DNA from 4 places in the Aliamphritea ceti genome. Region 3 is predicted to be linked to each of the others. Evidence: predicted binding sites of a transcription regulator. Region 3 holds the regulator's gene; each other region holds the start of a gene.
The links. The regulator LexA, encoded in region 3, represses DNA repair genes until DNA is damaged. The targets are predictions, from matches to a motif close to TACTGTNTANNTANACAGTA.
Positions count from the first base shown of each region.

Region 1: a site for LexA is predicted at 1,647-1,666, ahead of recN (DNA repair protein RecN). Genes of this name have one in related genera too.
Region 2: a site for LexA is predicted at 2,353-2,372, ahead of OCU49_RS08250 (LuxR family transcriptional regulator). Genes of this name have one in related genera too.
Region 4: a site for LexA is predicted at 1,249-1,268, ahead of umuD (translesion error-prone DNA polymerase V autoproteolytic subunit). Genes of this name have one in related genera too.

Region 1 is NZ_AP025282.1:619,031-622,818, forward strand. Features, by position in the region: gene recN (DNA repair protein RecN) at 1-1,523, opposite strand, end outside; gene grpE (nucleotide exchange factor GrpE) at 1,881-2,477, shown strand; gene dnaK (molecular chaperone DnaK) at 2,640-3,788, shown strand, end outside.
Region 2 is NZ_AP025282.1:1,805,041-1,808,828, reverse strand. Features, by position in the region: gene dusA (tRNA dihydrouridine(20/20a) synthase DusA) at 1-16, shown strand, start outside; gene tal (transaldolase) at 56-1,018, shown strand; gene OCU49_RS08255 (hypothetical protein) at 1,368-1,556, shown strand; gene OCU49_RS08250 (LuxR family transcriptional regulator) at 1,627-2,274, opposite strand; gene OCU49_RS08245 (DUF6506 family protein) at 2,421-2,720, opposite strand; gene pta (phosphate acetyltransferase) at 3,072-3,788, opposite strand, start outside.
Region 3 is NZ_AP025282.1:1,937,143-1,940,930, forward strand. Features, by position in the region: gene OCU49_RS08860 (DUF6586 family protein) at 1-97, shown strand, start outside; gene OCU49_RS08865 (hypothetical protein) at 128-385, shown strand; gene OCU49_RS08870 (cell division inhibitor SulA) at 444-917, opposite strand; gene lexA (transcriptional repressor LexA) at 922-1,524, opposite strand; gene dinG (ATP-dependent DNA helicase DinG) at 1,655-3,778, shown strand.
Region 4 is NZ_AP025282.1:2,867,385-2,871,172, reverse strand. Features, by position in the region: gene umuC (translesion error-prone DNA polymerase V subunit UmuC) at 1-792, opposite strand, end outside; gene umuD (translesion error-prone DNA polymerase V autoproteolytic subunit) at 798-1,232, opposite strand; gene OCU49_RS13220 (substrate-binding periplasmic protein) at 1,441-2,220, shown strand; gene OCU49_RS13215 (ion transporter) at 2,291-3,106, opposite strand; gene OCU49_RS13210 (VF530 family protein) at 3,394-3,630, shown strand; gene OCU49_RS13205 (hypothetical protein) at 3,672-3,788, opposite strand, start outside.

The DNA of each region.
Region 1 (3,788 bases), 1.3 Mb from region 3:
TTGCTGACAAACAGGTGCTGATGCCCCTGAGATGCAACTTGTGGCTGGTGTGTGACACACAATACCTGACTATGTCCGCCAAGCTGGCGTAACAATCGTCCTACCACTTCGGCGATGGCGCCGCCTATGCCAACATCTACTTCATCAAATATCAGCGAAGGTGTACTGGCTGATTGTGCTGTGATTACCTGAATTGCCAAACTGATACGTGACAGTTCACCACCGGATGCAATTTTATGCAGTGATCGTGCTGGTTGGCCTTTGTTTGTTGAAATCAGAAATTCTATTTCTTCTAGCCCGTTTGGATTTAACTGACCTTTTTCATAAGCGGTGAGTTGTACGTCAAGATTAGCGGCAGGCATACCGAGATCATGTAGCTGCTTATTAACCTGTTTGTTCAGTTTGCGGGCAGTACGCTCACGGACTTCACTGAGACGCTCAGCAAGTTGATAGTAACCTTCCTGTGCTAACTGTGCTTGCTGTTCAAGGGCATCGAGCTCCTGATCAGACATTGACAGATCTGCCAACTCAGCTTGTAGTGCGCTTAAATGATCGCTCAGTTCTTCAGGTGCAATACGGTGTTTGCGTGCGAGGTCGAACAGACTGCTGAGGCGATCTTCGACAATAAGCTGGCGTTCTGGGTTTAATTCAACCCGGCCGAGATATTGATTCATCTCCTGGCTGGCTTCTTCTATCTGAATTTGTGCACTGGTCAGCATTTCCATTGTCTGACGAATCGAAGGTGATTGCGCTTTCATATTGCTGAGCAGATGCTGGCACTGGTTCAATAAGTTAAGGCAGTTACCGCCTTCGCCGTCCTGAGTTATTTGTAGCAGTTGCTGACCTGTTTGGATAATTTCACCTGCGTTGGCCAGCGTTTGCTGTTCACTGACGAGGGATTCAAATTCACCGCTTTGAATTTGCAGTGTTTCAAGCTCTTCAACCTGATAACTAAGTAACTGGACTCGGGCTGCCTGTTCTTCGTTTTGTTGCGAAAGTGTTTTGTGTTTCTGATCAAGCAAGCGCCATTGCTTGTATTGCTGACGGGTTTGTTTAACCAGGCGGGTTTCGCCTGAGAAAGCATCCAGTAAGTGTCGGTGATGATCTTTTTTAAGCAGGCGCTGATGTTCGTGTTGACCATGAATTTCAATTAAATATTCGCCCAACTGACGTACTTTAGCGATTGGACAGGCGGTGCCATTTATATAACACCGTGAACGGCCTTCTGCGGTAACAACGCGACGAAGAATGCACTGATCATCCTGATTCAGCTCCTGCACAATTAGCCAGTCTCTGGCGGTTGGAATTTGACTAATATCGAAGTCAGCAGTGATTTCTGCCCGTTCTGCACCGTTGCGGACGGTGCCGCTGTCGGCGCGTTTGCCTAAGGCGAGCCCCAGAGCATCGAGCATAATTGACTTGCCGGCACCAGTCTCTCCGCTCACAACGGTCATGCCGTTGTGAAGTTCTAAATCGAGCTGTTCAACAATGGCGTAATTACGAATGTTTAACTGTGTCAGCATTCTTCTGGCCTCAGGAAAAAGTGCGCTTATTTTTACGTACTGCTGTATCGCGTATTGACGTCGGCCAACCTGGTATAAATGACGTATGTTCAACGGAGAGGTTGAGTGACGTATCACTGTATGAGCTGTGTTTTTATACAGTGTTTTTTAATTTATAAGCCATTCCCTTATCAGACGCAATATGTTTTCTCGTCAGGTGTTAAAAAAATATGTCTTTTTACTTGAATCTTGCCGGCACAGCCCCATATATGTCTGCAACGTTATTTACCCCGTTACTAAGCTGTGCGGGTGTAAAGATTCCTTTTGTGAAGCAGTGGTCGACAGGCTGTTGCAGACAGAAATATCTTGGAGAAACAGATGGCAGGTGAAGATAAAGTTCAGGCTGATGCGGCGCAAGAAGGCGCTGAAGAAATTCTTGAAACCGTAGAAGGTGTTCTGGCGGATGAAGAAGAGTTACTGAACACTGCTGCTGAAGGTGAGCTGGATGTGGCTGCCTTACAAGCATCCGTAACAACTCTGGAAACTCAGGTTGCTGCGCTGAAAGATCAGGAGTTACGTACTCAGGCTGAAATGCAGAATATTCGCCGTCGGGCTGAAATGGATGTTGAGAAAGCGCATAAGTTCGCACTGGAGAAATTCAGTAATGAATTGTTGCCTGTTCTGGATAGCCTGGAGCGTGCAATTGAAGCAAGCCAGTCTGATGAAGAGGCGGTGAAAGTACTGCGTGAAGGTGTCGAGATGACACTGAACATGTTTGTTGCCGGTCTAGAAAAGTTCAAAGTTGAGCAGATTAACCCAATGGGTGAAAGCTTTAATCCTGAACTGCATCAGGCAATGTCTATGGTGCCAAACCCTGAAGTGCCTGCGAATAATGTTATGGCGGTTATGCAGAAAGGTTACACCTTGCATGGTCGCTTGATTCGTCCGGCTATGGTTGTCGTGTCCAAGGGATAAAAATGGCCTTCTGTGACAGTTTATCGCAGAAAAACGCATAAAAGCCGTAAAAAAGATCCGGTTTTGGCTTGAAAGCATGAAAACCGGACATATATAGCAAGCAAGGCTTTATTACAGAATTTTCGTCCGTCATACCGGGCACAGAAAGATTGGAGTTTTACAATGGGTAAAATCATCGGGATCGATTTAGGTACCACTAACTCATGCGTTGCAGTACTGGACGGTGAAAACACTAAAGTTATTGAGAATGCCGAAGGCGATCGCACCACTCCTTCCATCATCGCTTACACAGGTGAAGGTGAGACTCTGGTTGGCCAACCTGCAAAGCGTCAGGCAGTAACTAACCCGATTAATACACTGTTTGCTATTAAGCGTCTGATTGGCCGTCGTTTTAAAGATTCTGTTGTTCAGAAAGACATCAGCATGGTGCCATACAAAATTGTTGAAGCTGATAACGGCGATGCCTGGGTTCAGGTAAATGACAATAAAATGGCTGCTCCACAGGTATCTGCAGAAATTCTGAAGAAGATGAAGAAGACTGCTGAAGACTACCTGGGTGAAACTGTTGATGCAGCAGTAATTACTGTTCCGGCTTACTTCAACGATGCGCAGCGTCAGGCAACTAAAGATGCCGGTAAGATCGCTGGTCTGGAAGTTAAGCGTATTATCAACGAGCCAACTGCTGCGGCACTGGCTTACGGTATGGACAAGTCTAAAGGCGATAAGACTATCGCTGTATACGATCTGGGTGGCGGTACTTTCGATATCTCTGTTATCGAAATTGCTGAAGTAGACGGCGAGCACCAATTCGAAGTACTGGCTACTAACGGTGATACGTTCCTAGGTGGTGAAGATTTCGACCTGCGTCTGATTGAATATTTGGCAGACGAGTTCAAGAAAGAATCTGGTATCGATCTGCACAACGACCCTCTGGCGCTACAGCGTCTGAAGGAAGGTGCTGAGAAAGCTAAGGTTGAACTGTCATCTGCCCAACAGACTGACGTAAACCTGCCATACATTACTGCTGATGCAACAGGTCCTAAGCACCTTAACGTTAAGATTACCCGCGCTAAGCTGGAATCTCTGGTTGAAGAACTGGTTGAGCGTTCACTGGAACCTTGCCGTATCGCGTTGAAAGATGCTGATTTGTCTGCTTCTGAAATTGATGAAGTAATCCTGGTTGGTGGTCAGACACGTATGCCAATGGTTCAGGAGAAAGTATCTGCTTTCTTCGGCAAGTCACCGCGTAAAGATGTTAACCCGGACGAAGCCGTAGCAATGGGTGCTGCGATTCAGGGTGCGGTACTGGCT
Region 2 (3,788 bases), 130 kb from region 3:
GGAACTTGTTACTTAGCGCGCCTTAGTAAAATAAGAATGACAGGTAGTTATTAATATGCAGAACCAACTGGATCAGTTGAAACAATTCACCACAATCGTTGCAGACACTGGCGATATTAAAGCAATTGAACAATTAAAGCCTCAGGATGCAACAACCAACCCCTCGCTGCTGCTCAAAGCCAGCCAGGACGAAAGTTATCGCCCTTTCATTACACAAGCCAGCCAGTGGGCATTAAGCCAGGGTGGCAGCTCTGCAGAGCTACTGGCACATACCAGCGACAAACTGTCCGTTCTGGCCGGCTGTGAAATTCTTAAATACATCCCGGGCCGGATATCAACAGAAGTAGATTCACGCCTGTCATTTAATACCCAGGCAACTATCGATAAAGCACGCAAGTTAATCGGGCTCTATAACGAAGCTGGTATTAGCAACGATCGCGTACTGATCAAAATTGCATCCACCTGGGAAGGTATCGAAGCCGCCCGTCAATTAGAAAAGGAAGGTATCAATTGTAACCTGACCTTGCTATTTGGCTTTGCACAGGCAGTCGCGTGTGCCGATGCAGGTACCTATCTAATATCCCCCTTCGTCGGCCGTATCCTGGACTGGCATAAAGCCAACAGCCCTGAAGGCACAGACTTAAACGGCGCTAACGATCCCGGAGTGATTTCTGTCAGCCGGATCTTTAATTATTACAAGCAGCACAACTTCGATACTATTGTCATGGGAGCAAGCTTCCGTAACGCTGAAGAAATTCGTCAACTGGCTGGCTGTGACCGCCTGACAATTAGCCCGGCTCTGATCACAGAGCTAGCAAATACTCAGCTGCCATTAGACCGTAAGCTATTCGCGGAAACACCTGTTGGCGCTGGAGGTCTGGAAGCTAACAACGAAGCAGTCTTCCGCTGGAATATGAATGAAGATGCCATGGCAACTGAAAAACTTGCTGAAGGTATTCGTAACTTCACAAAAGATCAGCTAACACTTGAGAAGCAGCTAAGCACTCTGCTCAAATAAAAATCCCATATATCTGTATTTATCAGATGTATTAGTCAGGGCTCAGGTATTTGCTGTTGAGCCCTCCCTCCCCTTCCTTCCAGGCAGCTAATTTAACTTTCAAAAGCAGCCAGTCGAGACTTCACCTGACATCAGAACTGTCCGTTATAGGATTCCCAGCAATAGCTGACGGGTAAATACATCTGACAACACCCCTCGCTTTAATGCACGTCCCCAAAAAACCAGAAGTTATAAGTAAGCACAAAACTGTCATAGAAAAGTCATGAATACCGTCTATGCTGTATCAGTGCTTCAGCTGTGTTAAGCATTTGTGACAAACAAAGAAACATAGACAAAGGGGAATCTGAGCATGTATCACAAGCAAACATCCCAAGCAGTACAACAACACAAAATTACTGTAATCGCCTCACGCAAGAACACCCGAAGCCTGCTACTCAACAGCAGAGATACCCACTGTCCAATCAGCCTGACTGATACTGAGTTTGACCGGGTAAAACATGATGCTTATTTACTAAGAAATGAAATCTATCTGGGATAAGCTGAAATCAGCTCCCTCTTTACCCAACTGATGTAACATAAAGAGGAGCTGTGTTTTAAAAACGGCTCTTTCAGGCCGTTAATAAACGTGTCTGATTAATATCTATCTTCTGCACAGCAATAACCAGCTGCGTCCGGTTTTCAATCTCAAGCTTACGAAGAATGTTCGACATATGAGACTTAATTGTGTGCTCTGTGAGTGACATTTGATGTGCTATTTGTTTATTCCTTAAACCACAGCGCACCAAGCTCAGAACATTATTCTCCTGCTCAGAAAGCCGACGCAGAGCATAGCCAATACGCGTTTGCTGTCCGCTCAACTGATCAGGATCTGCGGTTTCGTCATAGCGCCAGATATGGCCTTCCAGGACGTTACGGATTGCATTGCCATATTCTTCCATGCCTGAAGTTTTAGCAATCACACCGTGAAAGCCATTCAAAATAGCCCAGCGGGATATAACGATATCCAGATTATTTGTCATGATCAGAAAACGCACATCAGCATTGCCAGCAGCAATTTTTAACTGACTAAGACTTTCTAACCCTGGTAACAGAGCATCAACGACAACTACTACAGTACCGTTAATTTTGTTTAAACGGCCGGTCATCTGTTCGAGACTGTTTACTTCAAACGTATCAACAATGATTCCAGCCTGCTCCAGAGCAAGACTTAAACCTAAACGAAACAGCGGCGAGCGATCTGCAAGTATGATCTTCATATGGGCACCCATGATGATTGCGCCCGGATACGGTAGCCGAATTAAAGCACTGGCAGTTAGAATAACGCTTAGTAATAAATCCTTTTATTAATACAGTAGCCTGCCAGCCCTCACGCTTTAACTTTTAACCGCGCCCGGACTCTGACTTAACTCAGCTCGCGCGTTAAGCGTTCGCGTTCTTCTTCTGTGTACTGAACGTAACCAACCGGAATCCGATCTTCAATTGCATCACGAATCTGCTGAGCTTCCTCGCCAGAGAAAGCACCACACAATTCGATCAGCTGCACACCCTTGGTAAGCATCTCTTGTGCTACAAAGCAGGCCTGTCCAGCGTCCTGTACGCCAGCCATCGACATATTAAAGTTATCACTCGCCAGATGCCCCTGATGCTTGAACATATCCAAGCCTGCACTTTTAACGATGAAACCATATTTCTGTAAAGCCATTGCGACCCCCTTTGTTATTGTTTTCGACCAGTCATGTCTGAAGCTTTCAACTTAAAGTCAAATCAACAATTGCCAAACTACGACTCAGGATGAAGCTATTAGAAACGTGTTTCAGGCTTTAAGTTAGGGCCAAATTTTTTGAAAATTTAGAACCAGAAATAAATCAAAATAAATTCAACAAAAACAATTAGTTATAATAATTAAAAACTGGCTTTCAGAACAAATCGGTAAATTATTTTCAATCTAAGGTCAAAGCAGGATGGCGCTTGTTTTAAAGCGCTAATACAAAAACGCCACGACAGGTGCATTCCTGTCGTGGCGTTTTCAGGCAAGTTTTTAGCAATATAATTGTTACAGATTTTGTGCCTGCAGCACCGTAATCGCAATTACGTTAACGACATCTTTCGCACTGCAGCCACGGGATAAGTCATTAGCTGGCTTTTTCAGGCCCTGCAAAACAGGTCCGATAGCTTCTGCTTTACCAATACGCTCTGCAATCTTATAGCCAATATTGCCAGCCTCAAGGTTAGGAAACACCAGTACGTTAGCCTGACCGTTTACCTGTGAATCTTTTACTTTACGTTCTGCAATCGCCGGGACAATTGCGGCATCAAACTGTACTTCACCGTCCAGCTTCAGTTCTGGCATTTGCTCACGTACCAGGCGAGTCGCCTCAGCAACTTTATCCACTGCAGGGTGCTTGGCGCTACCATGAGTAGAAAATGACAGCATAGCCACTCGAGGCTCTTCACCCAGCATTGTCTGAGCACTTGCCGCAGCAGACATCGCGATCTGTGAAAGCTGCTGTGCATCCGGATCAATTACCAATCCACAATCAGAGAAAACAATGCCACCCTGAATATCGTGATGCGGCTGCGACATCATCATCAGGAAGAAGCTAGAAACCATAGAGCTGCTTTCAGACATACCAATAATCTGAATCGCACCGCGAACCACATCACCAGTAGTGTAAACAGCGCCGGCAACAGAGCCGTCAGCATCGCCCAGGTGTACCATCATCTGTGCATAGTAAAGAGGATCCTGAATCAATTCAGCAGCCTTCTCTTC
Region 3 (3,788 bases):
TTCCGAAAATGATGATAAGCTATCTGAGTTAAGGTTTTGGCATCAGTCTTTGGCTTCGACAGTACAGCGATTACGTACGATGTCTCAGGAATGGTAGTTTCTTTTTTAAATTTACAGAGTTATTTAGATGGCTGAGTTGTTTCTTGAAATTGTTGAGCTTGAAAGCGGCGAGATAGTGCTGCGAGAGATGGAATCTGATGATGTGCCTGTAATGAAGGTGAGTTTTTCTGATGACATGAAGAAGCGTTTACAGGATCAGCATCTGGATGTGGCTAAAGTTATGTTAAGTGCTGGCATTCATATGGCTGCTGAGATGCAAAATAAAACTGCGGAAGCAGAGGCGCTACAAAAGGTGGAAGATGAAAAGCCACCGGTTTTGCATTAATGAAAATATAGAATTAAAAAAAGCGCCATCAGGCGCTTTTTTATAATCAGAGGGCGCTTTATGCAGCCATTCGGTCACGAATAACAATGCCGTGGCTAGCGCCGCGCTCAGCTGCGTTTTCCAGGCCGGACAGTTGTTCGTTACTCAACATACCAGGCCAGGTGATAACAGCGTGGCATGTACCGGCTTTTAAAGCCTGGTGAGCAAGGTCATAGGTGCTGTGACTCGCGTCAGGTTGCAGTAGCATTATCTTATTCAGGTCGATACCTGCTGCTGTCAACAGCGCTTTAGGCAGGCTGCTTGGCGGTGCAATCCATGCAAACCAGCGGTCATCACGACTAAGTTGAGCAAGCAGGGGTAGTAACATGGTTAACTGATCAAAATCGTTGTTATGCATAACAATTTCAGTAATTTTACCAGCCAGCGCCGGCATAGGTTGTTCTGCCTTTGCCGTTAACACGTTTTCAGAAGGGCGAATAAGGGGAATATTCGCGTTCTGATGAGATTGGGTTACCAGTTCTGCCTGCATCATGTCGTTATCCTCTTCTAATCACGCCTACACCTAGGCCTTCAATAGATAATTCCTGTTCTTCCAGGTTGATCACAATAGGTTCGAACTCTTCGTTCTCTGCAATCAGATAAACTAAGTTGCCGTCTTTTTTAAAACGTTTAACAGTGACGTCATCTTCAATACGCGCTACAACTATTTCGCCATTTTTGGCTTGTTTGCACTGATGAACGGCCAGTAAGTCTCCGTCCATGATGCCAACATTTTTCATGCTTGTGCCACGTACCCGTAACAGGTAATCAGCCGGAGGGTGAAAGAAGTCGGCAGCAATCGTGCAGCGCTCTTCTACATGCTGCTGAGCCAGGATTGGGTTACCAGCAGCAACCTGACCAACAACAGGTAAACCTGATTCTTCTTTTTCCAACTCAGGTATGCGAATACCACGTGAGGTGCCGGGTATCATTTCAATTGCGCCTTTACGTGCCAGCGCTTTAAGGTGCTCCTCTGCTGCATTGGCTGACTTAAAGCCCAGCTCGCGAGCGATGTCAGCACGGGTAGGCGGGTAGCCTGTGGTTGCAATGCAGTGCTTTATACAATCAAGAACATCGGTTTGTCGTTGTGTAAGTTTCATGATGATCTCTGTGTTTTTATCCAGTAGCTGTAACTATATACAGTATTTTGCTTTTGTAAACATTTTTTATGTTTATATATCCAGTGTTATTGATAGAATGGCCGCCACTACTACAGACGGGTTTCTTTAAGTGCTGACCGACGACCTAAAAAAACAAATTCAGACTGCTTACAGCAAGTTTTTGACTAGCCGTGGTTTAAAAGCGCGTTCCAGCCAGAAACGAATGATTGCTGAAGTTGCCAAAGTAATTGGCAATATTCCCGTGGATGATAAAGCACAGCGTCTGGGTGAAAACCATGTATGTGTTGTTGAGGCAGGAACCGGTACAGGCAAAACAATTGGTTATTTGCTAGCTGCGATCCCGGTTGCTAAAGCTCTTAAAAAGAAAATTATTCTTTCTACGGCAACGGTTGCCTTGCAGGAACAGCTGTTACATAAAGATTTGCCAGATGTGCTTGAGCATACTGAATTGCCAATGAGCTTTACGCTTGCTAAAGGCCGCGGGCGGTATCTTTGTATCAATAAGGTCGAACAGCATCTTGATTCAAGCAGCTCTACTGGTCAGATTGCATTATATGAAGACGAGCAGGCCATGCGGCTTGATGCCGAAACCGAAACCTTTTATAAGCATTTGTTGAATGAATATGCGTCAGGACGCTGGGACGGTGACCGTGACAATCTGACGGAAGAGGTTGAAGATTCTCGCTGGGGGCCTCTGACCAGCGATCATTTGCAATGTACGAACCGGCGTTGCAGTAATTTTAGTGCGTGTAGCTTTTTTAAGGCCCGCCGGGATCTTGATCAGGTTGAATGTGTTATTGCCAATCATGATATTGTTTTGGCTGATTTGTCACTGGGCGGTGGTGCTATTTTGCCTGAGCCTGGTGAGGCTATTTATATTTTTGATGAAGGCCACCATCTGGCACCGAAGGCCAGTAATCACTTTGCTTACAGTTTGCGTATAAAGTCGTCGTCCCGATGGCTTAATACATTGCCTAAGCAACATGCTCAGATGCTCGATCAGTTGGGGCATCCCGGATTGATGTCACAGTATGTAGAGCAGACACTGCGACCCGGTGAAGATTTAAAGATTCTTCTTGAGCAGATTAATGAGCTGGTTAAACCGTTAATGGTTAATACGGATAATGGCCGTATATTGGATCGATACCGGTTTGCAGGCGGCCATGTACCTGAAGAGTTCCGTCAGATATTTAAAGATGCCGAGCATTTAGCTGCTCGCTTATTAACCAGGCATGAAATGTTACTGGATTTGTTCAGAGAAGCTCTGGATGGTGAAGTAGGCGATATTGACAAGCAAATGGCAGAGCAGTGGTATCCGCGGCTTGGTCTTATGGTTTCGAGGTTTCAGTCCATTGCAGGGCTGTCAAAAAGCTTTTTCCGTGCGGAAGATTTAAAAGAAAGCCCGACAGCACGCTGGGTTAATTTAGTTGAATCCGGGATAGGTCAGGACTACGAGTTTCACAGCGCACCTGTTTCTGCTGCAAATATGCTCCAGCAGCATTTATGGCAAAATTGCTTTGCCGCGGTGGTTACCTCTGCGACGTTAACTGCACTGGGACGCTTTGACAGAGTGCTTGATGATCTTGGGTTGCCTGCGGATACGCCAAGTCACAGTTTGTTAAGTCCTTTTGATCATTATAATGCTGCTGAACTATATATTCCGCCTATGTCAGCGGATGCGAGTAACCCTGATGCGCATACTGAGGCTGTCATTGAGTTCCTCAATGCTGAGCTTGACAGTAAAGCCGCGACATTAGTGTTGTGTACTTCCTGGCGTCAAATGCGTGCAGTGCTTGCCTCACTTGATGAAAAGCTCAACAATAGTGTGCTATCACAAGGTGATTACAGCAAAAATGAGATACTCAAGCGTCACCGTAGCCGGATCGATGAAGGAGAAGGTAGCATAATCTTCGGATTAGCCTCTTTTACTGAAGGTGTTGATTTGCCGGGCAAGTATTTAACAGAAGTTATTATTACTAAATTACCATTTAGTGTGCCAGATGACCCGGTAGATGCGACAATGGCTGAGTGGATTGAAAATAAAGGTGGTAATCCCTTTATGGAATGGTCAGTACCGATGGCTTCAGTACGCCTGACACAGGCGGCCGGGCGTTTATTACGGACTGAGCAGGATACTGGCAGAATTGTTTTACTGGACCGACGAGTAGTAAGTCGGCGTTATGGGCGGCAATTATTAGATGCATTGCCGCCTTTTCGACGCAATATTGGCTGATGCTGGATTC
Region 4 (3,788 bases), 930 kb from region 3:
TGAATATTCTGTTATGCGCTTTGCGAAGCTACGGCTGCAGAGAATCTGTTGCCGTGGTGGTGGCTGGTCTTCCAGATCAAAGCAGCTTTGTCCCTGAAGCTCCCGGACTGTGCGTTCCAGAGTGACGGAAAATTCTTTGCGTATCCACGCGGTGTTGCAGCATGCCAGCTGCCAGGCTGTATGAATATTGAGTGTTTGCAAACGTCTGTAAGTTCGACGACCAACGCCCCATACTTCGTCTGCCGGTAGCAGGCGCAATAATCGCTGTTGCCGGGCCGGGTCTGTGAGATCAACAACGCCATTGGTTTTTGGATATGCTTTGGCGGCATGATTAGCCAGCTTGGCGAGTGTCTTGGTCGGGGCTATACCTACACATACCGGAATACCTACCCAGTCGGCTATCTGTTGTTTAATTTGGCTGCCCAGTGCGTCGAGTGACTGGTTGGCTTTAATGCCGGTAAAATCCAGAAAGGCTTCATCAATTGAATACACTTCTGTGGCCGGTGCCAGTTGTTCCAGCAGGCTCATGACGCGGGCAGAGATGTCGCCATAAAGTGCGTAGTTGGATGAAAAAACAGTGACCTGTTCCCGGTCAAGGATTTCCTGTACCTGAAATAAAGGTACTGCCATTGTAATTCCCAGTGCTTTAGCTTCAGAGCTACGGGCAACAATACAGCCATCGTTATTGGAGAGTACAACTATTGGTCTGTTGCGCAGGTCCGGGCGGAACAGGCGTTCACAGCTGGCATAGAAGTTATTACAGTCCACCAGGGCAAAGCAGGGTGTCGACATAGTTGTTACCTGCGCAACTGATGAATAACAGTGCTGACGACGCCGAAAATCTCCAGTGTTGATTCTTCTTGTATCTCGATGACGGGAAACTGTCGGTTCATTGGGGCTAAGCGCATGCGGGGGCGAGTTTGCAGTTGCTTAACGGTGAATTCGTTGTCCAGACAGGCGATGACAATGTCTTCATGGCGGGCTTTGAGTGAACGGTCTACGACCAGAATATCGCCGTCAAAAATGCCCGCGCCTTGCATGGAATCGCCCTGAGCACGAACAAAGTAGGTCGCTGCAGGATGCTGAATACAAAGCTCATTCAGGTCCAGGCTACGTTCTACATAGTCCTGTGCCGGTGAAGGAAAACCTGCAGGAACTGTTTCGCCAAACAGTGGAATGCAAACAGTGGTATTTGAAGGCATCTGATAGCGGGCAATAAATTGGCATTTCATGAGTGTAATATATTTATACTGTAAATATATACAGTATAGGTGTGCGGCTTTGTATGGGCAAGTTATGTGTCACAAAACGACTTAAGATATTCCATTCACCCCGATCTGGGCAGTCGTATATAAATACAGTATGTCAGGGGTACGGTGGCTGCTATATACTGGGCGAAACAGTGACAGATTCACTCTGATAGCCAAAAGGAAACGTTATATGCGCACACTTTTCGACTGTCTGATTCGTGCAGTTCTGGTCGTTGTTCTGTTTAGTGCCACGCAAGTCTCTGCAGCAGAGAAGCTGAGAGCTTGCTTTGTTGAGTGGCCACCTTATACACGGATGATTGATGGTCAGCCTGGCGGTATTACCGTCGATGTAATGCAGGCTGCAGCAGAACGGGCCGGATTCGATATCAGCTTCCGTAATTTACCCTGGCAACGTTGTATCGTAATGGTGCAGCGGGGCGAATATGATTTTGCTCTGGATGCGGTTGAGCGTCCCGGTCTGATCCATGGTGACCACCCCAATGCTTTGTATGTGCAGGCGTTCTGGTTACGTAACGGGGACGATTATGGGCCTTACGAGTATGTTGGTAAGCTGGTCGATAAGCGTCTGGCGCTGATGCAGGGCTTCCAGTATTCCACCAAAATTCTGAATGCTGGTTTTCCTGTTATTGAATGGGTGCCCAGTGAAGAAGTGGCTGGGAAGATGATTATGAAAGATCGTCTGGATCTGGTGTTTGCTGATGTCGTGGTTATGCAGCAGGCAATCCGTGATCACAGTCTGGATCTTAAGCCTATGCTGCCGGTATTCAGTACTCAGCCTATGTATCCATCTTTTAACGTAGGTCAGCGGGATAAGATGCGTCGTCTGGATGCCGCTGTCGGTGCCATGCATGCGGATGGTAGTCTTGATGATATCTATCAGCAGCACACAGGCGCCGGTTTCTCTGATCTGGTGAAGATCAGCTCTCAGGGCAAAACCATGCGCCCGTAATGCTGAATTAATGTATAAAAAAAGCCTCATAATGAGGCTTTTTTTATATCTGCAACGGGGTGCATCGTGATTAGTTTTCGCGGTGCGTATGCTGCTCTCTGATCAGGGTTTTGAGTTCGATAATTTCTTTATGCAGGTCTTCAATGGTTGGTACGCCATCGGCAAGTTCCTGTTCTTTACGTACTTCAGCGTGTTCGGCTTCCATGACGTTTACAACAATACCAATAACCATGTTCAGGAAGGCAAAAGTGGTTAAGAAGATAAAGCTCAGATAGTAGGCCCAGCTAAAGGAGTACACCGCCATGGTTTCATACATGACATCTGTCCAGTCTTCAAAAGTCATTACCCGGAAGAGGGTTAGCATGGCAATGGATATGTCGCCCCACAGGGTTTCATTTATGTGGGCAAAGAAAGATGCTCCAACCGCCGCATAAATGTAAAAGATGATAAACATCAGCAGAATGACATAGCCAAGTTGTGGCAACGCCTTGATCAGTGAGTTCAGCAATAAGCGTAGCTCAGGAATAATCGATACCATCCGTAATACCCGGAAGATACGGATTAAGCGGCCGATCAGGGCCATTTCGCTGTCTTGAATAGGTATCAGGCTGACTACAACAATCAGGGTGTCGAAGAGGTTCCAGGGGTTCTTGAAGAAGCTGCGTTTATTCGGTTCGCCAAGGAAACGTATTGTTATCTCTATGAGGAAGAAGAATGTAATGCCGGTATCCATCCAGCTTGTCAGTATTAGCAGCTGGGGTGGGATGTCGTAAGTCTTGGCGCCAATTACCAGCGCTGAGAAGATGATAATGCCGACAACAAACCATTCAAACAGGCGGTTGTTACGAAGGCGGAAAAAATTATTTTGCAGCGTATCGAAATTCATAGATTGAGTGACAACTGATCAGTGAAGGTTGATGTTCAGGCTGGGCATTGTAACCCAGCTCAAATGCGGAAGAAAACGCTCGGTAAGACCTGGAACGGAAGTTATCTGACATGCTTTAGTTAGAACAGCATTTAGAGTGTTTGCTGCTTGCTCAGTTGTTATGTAGGTCCGTTCTGACGGCTAGCTTCGTTGTGAAATCCGGATTAATGATTGTGGCTAATTAAGTATCGGTCGCGACTGAGAGGCCGTATAATTGCGCCAGAAATTAATGAGTCGACCGGAATTTTATGGATCAGCAACCAAACAATCCGCTGCATGGCGTTAAGCTAGAACAGATCGTTACTGAGTTGGAACAGCATTATGGCTGGGAGCGTCTTGGTCAGCTGATTGATATTAACTGTTTTCAGCAAAACCCCAGTGTTAAATCCAGTCTGAAATTTTTGCGACGCACGCCCTGGGCGCGTACTAAAGTTGAACAGTTATATCTGGATACTAAAAGTAGCCCATGGGGTAAGAGCGACTAGCTAAATCGCCAGCCGGCATGAGCTGGCAGTTTGTCTAAGAGTCAGTCTGTACGGAGGTACTGCAGTAATGCCTGTTGACTGTCTGAGCAGTGGTATAGCGTTGTTATCAGACGTCGTTGCTGATAGGTAACCTCCAGTGCTGACTGCTGGCTGAGGAG